2 regions of the Pantoea sp. F_5 genome follow, and region 2 is predicted to be linked to the other one. Evidence: predicted binding sites of a transcription regulator. Region 2 holds the regulator's gene; the other holds the start of a gene.

Region 1 (2,464 bases), on a different contig from region 2:
GCGTTGCTGGCGCAGTGAGTAGAGCGCCGGGAACAAATCAAATACCATTTCAGGAATGGCACGATGACGGTCGCGCTGGCTGGCTCCCGCCAGCAGGGCAATCAGCAGGTTATCTTCCACGCTCATCTGGGTAAAAATATGGCGGCCCTGAGGCACATAGCCGATGCCCATCTGCGCCCGCTGTTCGGCCGGTTGCAGCAGCAAATCCTCCGGCGGCGAGCCATCCTCTTTCCAGGAAATTGTGCCGCTGTTAATCGGCAATCTGCCCATAATGCAGTTGACCAGCGTGGTTTTGCCCATGCCGGGACGGCCCAGAATGCCGGTGCAGGTGCCAGGCGACAGCTCCAGATCCACATCCCACAGAATATGGTTCTGACCGTAAAATTGATTTACCGAACGTAGACTCAGCATCTGACACTCTCCTTCCCGATCATTAGCCTGATTGCTTCCGCTCTTTGTCGTCTGGCAAGCAAGTCATCAGCAACGGCAGCCTCACCATTGCAGCACAGTGCGCGTAAAGCGCGGCGACGTTACTGACTCCTGCAATTCCCAGGCCAGATCTTAAAACGGTCCTGTTTCCTGCTGCAGTGCGCCGTATCAGGAATGAAAGGTGAGAAAAACTTATCAATTTCCCATGGTCATCACGCGCCTGCACTTTTACAGTGCCTGCGGGCGCTGTTTGTGGTGCAGACGTGCTGCAGTCATGCAGAATGTCTGATTAAGAATCTTAGTGTAATGGTGAGAATTTGCGTGCCATGCCAGAAGACAGATTAAAAATGCAGAATAATCCGTCAGCGGTTGACGCGAAATTTAACGCAAAAAAAATTATTTTGACCGGGGCGGGAGGGCAGGGAAAAATTATACACAGCAGATGGCGGCGGGGCTGCCATCACTTATCCACCATTCCTGTGGATAACCTTGTGCATTAGGTAATGAAAACCGGTTGGAAGCGAGGAAATACGCGGCCTGGTAACATAATGACGAGATTCTGGCCTTATAAGCTTAAGTCAATAAAATCAGCTGGTTATCAAAAAACAAGCCTGCGAATTCTCTGTCAGGTAACCGAACTGTAATTTTGTGACGTTCTATTGACAAATGTTAAATCCGATCCTGGTCTGGGGATAACATTGCGCAACTGGCTTTACAATGACACGCCTGCAATGCGGGTAAGCTTAGTACGGTCCTGATTGCATCAATCCTGCCCGATTACTGTTTTTATATCCAGTATTATTTTCTGGCAAAATCACCATAGCAGAGTAAAATAAGTGCCTGCCCGCCGACTTCTCCAGCAGGAAATGCATTCATGACCAAAGTTTTTAAACTCAATTCCGCCTTTAAACCTTCGGGCGACCAGCCTGAGGCGATCCGTCGCCTGGAAGAGGGGCTGGAGGATGGACTGGCCCATCAGACTTTATTAGGCGTGACCGGCTCCGGTAAAACCTTTACCGTCGCCAACGTGATTGCCGACCTCAACCGCCCGACGATGGTGCTGGCACCGAACAAGACGCTGGCGGCTCAGCTCTATGGCGAGATGAAAGAGTTTTTCCCGGATAACGCCGTCGAGTTTTTCGTCTCTTACTACGACTACTATCAGCCTGAAGCCTATGTGCCGAGCTCCGACACCTTCATTGAAAAGGATGCGTCGGTGAATGAACACATCGAACAGATGCGTCTGTCTGCGACCAAGGCACTGCTGGAGCGGCGCGATGTCATCGTGGTGGCGTCGGTTTCGGCGATCTACGGTCTGGGCGATCCCGATCTTTATCTGAAAATGATGCTGCACCTGACCCGCGGCATGATTATCGATCAGCGCAGCATCCTGCGCCGTCTGTCAGAGCTGCAGTACACCCGCAACGATCAGGCGTTCCAGCGCGGGACCTTCCGGGTGCGTGGCGAAGTGATCGATATCTTCCCGGCGGAGTCGGACGATATCGCGCTGCGTGTCGAACTGTTTGACGAAGAGGTCGAGCGTCTGTCGCTGTTTGACCCGCTGACCGGCCAGATCGAGTCGGTGGTGCCGCGCTTCACCATCTATCCCAAGACGCACTACGTTACGCCGCGTGAGCGCATTCTGCAGGCGATGGAAGAGATCAAAGTCGAGCTGGCGGACCGCCGCCGGGTGCTGCTGGAGAACAATAAGCTGCTGGAAGAGCAGCGCATCACCCAGCGTACCCAGTTTGACCTGGAGATGATGAGTGAGCTGGGTTACTGCTCCGGCATCGAGAACTACTCGCGCTACCTCTCCGCACGCGGACCGGGCGAAGCGCCACCGACGCTGTTTGATTATCTGCCTGCCGATGGCCTGCTGGTGGTGGATGAGTCCCACGTGACCATCCCGCAGATTGGCGGCATGTACAAAGGTGACAGGGCGCGCAAAGAGACGCTGGTGGAGTATGGTTTCCGCCTGCCGTCGGCGCTGGATAACCGTCCGATGAAGTTTGAAGAGTTTGAGGCGCTTGCCCCG
Region 2 (2,464 bases):
GGAAAATTTTCACCGATTCCACGCTGGGTACAAAATAGGGGAAGACGCGCGGGCCATCGTGGATAAAGACGTGGCGAGGCAGCAGGGAACCATCAATCTCCAGTGGAGAGAGCGGATCGGGCAGATGATGCCGCAGACACTGCGCGCGCAAAGTCAGTAAGTCAGCCTTCGAATCGTAAGGCAAAACATACATAATAGGTCGGGTCGGATCCAGACCATGTTCAGACACGGGATCGGCCGGAATGGCCTTACTCTTTACCAGAAACGAGAGTGGTAAATTAAGCAATTTATAATAAAGTTTACGCCAACCTGACATAGACAACATGAAGCCTCTTGTTAGCAAAGCGCCGCAAGCATACCAGAAAGTGCAGCGAAGATCTGTGGTGGTGCCAAATGCACGCAGCCCAGACATTGACGTCAATCCGATAAAAGGGTTCCCACACATGGCAAATAATGCCACCGGACTTATCAGAATAGTAAAAGCCGCAGGTTACTCCTGGCAGGGGCTGCGTGCCGCGTGGCAACATGAAGCGGCGTTTCGTCAGGAAGCCCTGGCTGCGCTGGCGGCGATCATTATCGCCTGCTGGCTGGATGTCGATGTGATCTCGCGCATCCTGATGATTGGGTCGGTGGTGCTGGTGGTCATCGTCGAAATCCTCAATAGCGCCATTGAAGCGGTGGTCGATCGCATCGGTCAGGAGCATCATCCGCTGGCAGGCCGGGCCAAAGATATGGGCTCTGCGGCGGTACTGATCAGCATCTTACTGGCACTGTTTGTCTGGATCGCGCTGCTCTGGACACATTTGCGATAAGCGTTCCATATCGCGCCAGAAGCCGCGTTTTGCCTGACAATCGGTTTCCATTTCGCCAATACCTGTATATACTCACAGCGACTGTATAAACAACCAGGGGGCGGGATGAAAGCATTAACCAGCAGGCAGCAGCAGGTCTATGACCTGATTCGCGACCATATTTCTTCAACAGGCATGCCGCCTACGCGCGCAGAGATTGCTGCACAACTGGGCTTCCGCTCACCGAATGCGGCAGAAGAGCACCTGAAAGCGCTGGCGCGTAAAGGCGTCATCGAGATCGTTTCCGGTGCATCGCGCGGCATTCGTCTGCTAATGGAAGAAGAAGCCTCAGAAGGCATACCGTTGATTGGCCGGGTTGCTGCCGGTGAGCCGATCATGGCGCAGGAACATATCGAAACCCACTATAAAGTGGATCCGGGCCTGTTTAAGCCGTCTGCTGACTTCCTGCTGCGCGTCAGCGGAATGTCGATGAAAGATATCGGGATTATGGATGGCGACCTGCTCGCGGTACATAAAACCCAGGATGTGCGCAACGGCCAGGTTGTCGTTGCCCGCATTGATGATGAAGTCACCGTTAAGCGCTGGAAAAAGCAGGGTGCTATCGTGCATCTGCTGCCTGAAAACAGCGACTTCGACCCGATTGTTGTCGATACCCGTGCACAGTCCCTGACCATCGAAGGTCTGGCGGTTGGCGTGGTACGCAACGGCGAGTGGCTCTGATTTGAGGCCGGCGTGCATTCGCCTTTACTGATGCTATTCTGTCTGCCCTAATTTTGTCGCTGCCTGTTTTGCGCAGCGACACCGAGCACGGAACGGCGAATGCGCTTTATTACGGCAACCGATAAAAACCTCTGGCGGCTTGCGCTGCCGATGATCCTTTCAAATATCACTGTTCCCTTACTGGGGGTGGTCGATACTGCAGTCATTGGTCATCTCGACAGCCCCGTCTATCTTGGCGGGGTTGCGGTCGGGACCACGGTGACCAGCTTCCTCTTTATGCTGCTGCTTTTCCTTCGAATGAGTACAACTGGCCTGACGGCACAGGCGTTTGGTGCGGGCGATAAAACCGCGCTGGCACGCGCGCTGACTCAGCCGCTGATTATTGCGCTGCTGGCAGGTGTACTGTTCATCGCTTTACGTTATCCGATTATTCAGCTGGCGACCCATCTGGTTGGCGGTAATCCCGCGGTACTGGAACAGGCGGCGCTGTTTATTCAGATTCGCTGGCTCAGTGCGCCTGCTACGCTGGCAAATCTGGTCATTCTGGGCTGGCTGCTGGGCGTGCAATATGCGCGCGCGCCGGTGATCCTGCTGGTGGTGGGCAATCTGGTTAATATTGTGCTCGATCTCTGGCTGGTGATGGGGCTGCACTGGGGTGTCGCGGGTGCGGCAACCGCCACGGCGCTGGCGGAGTATATTACACTGGGTGTCGGCAGCATCATGGTCTGGCGGGTCCTGAAGCTGCGCGGTATTCCCCTGAGCCTGCTGAAGCAGAGCTGGCGCGGAGACAGCGGCCGGCTGCTGCGGCTGAACCGGGATATCATGCTGCGCTCATTGATGCTGCAACTCTGTTTTGCCTCGCTGACCGTGCTGGGCGCGCGGCTGGGCCCGGATGTGGTGGCGGTCAACGCGGTATTGCTGATGTTCATTAC

Evidence for each region. Region 2 encodes LexA, which represses DNA repair genes until DNA is damaged. Its sites were predicted from a motif close to TNCTGTATGTACATACAGNA; they were not measured.
Region 1: the regulator LexA is predicted to act here: its motif matches at 1,208-1,227, upstream of uvrB (excinuclease ABC subunit UvrB).

What each region holds. Positions count from the first base shown of each region.
Region 1 is NZ_VWUO01000009.1:140,489-142,952, forward strand. It holds gene F3I44_RS13880 (ABC transporter ATP-binding protein) at 1-411, opposite strand, end outside; gene uvrB (excinuclease ABC subunit UvrB) at 1,304-2,464, shown strand, end outside.
Region 2 is NZ_VWUO01000008.1:196,278-198,741, reverse strand. It holds gene plsB (glycerol-3-phosphate 1-O-acyltransferase PlsB) at 1-316, opposite strand, end outside; gene F3I44_RS12990 (diacylglycerol kinase) at 444-812, shown strand; gene lexA (transcriptional repressor LexA) at 918-1,532, shown strand; gene dinF (MATE family efflux transporter DinF) at 1,632-2,464, shown strand, end outside.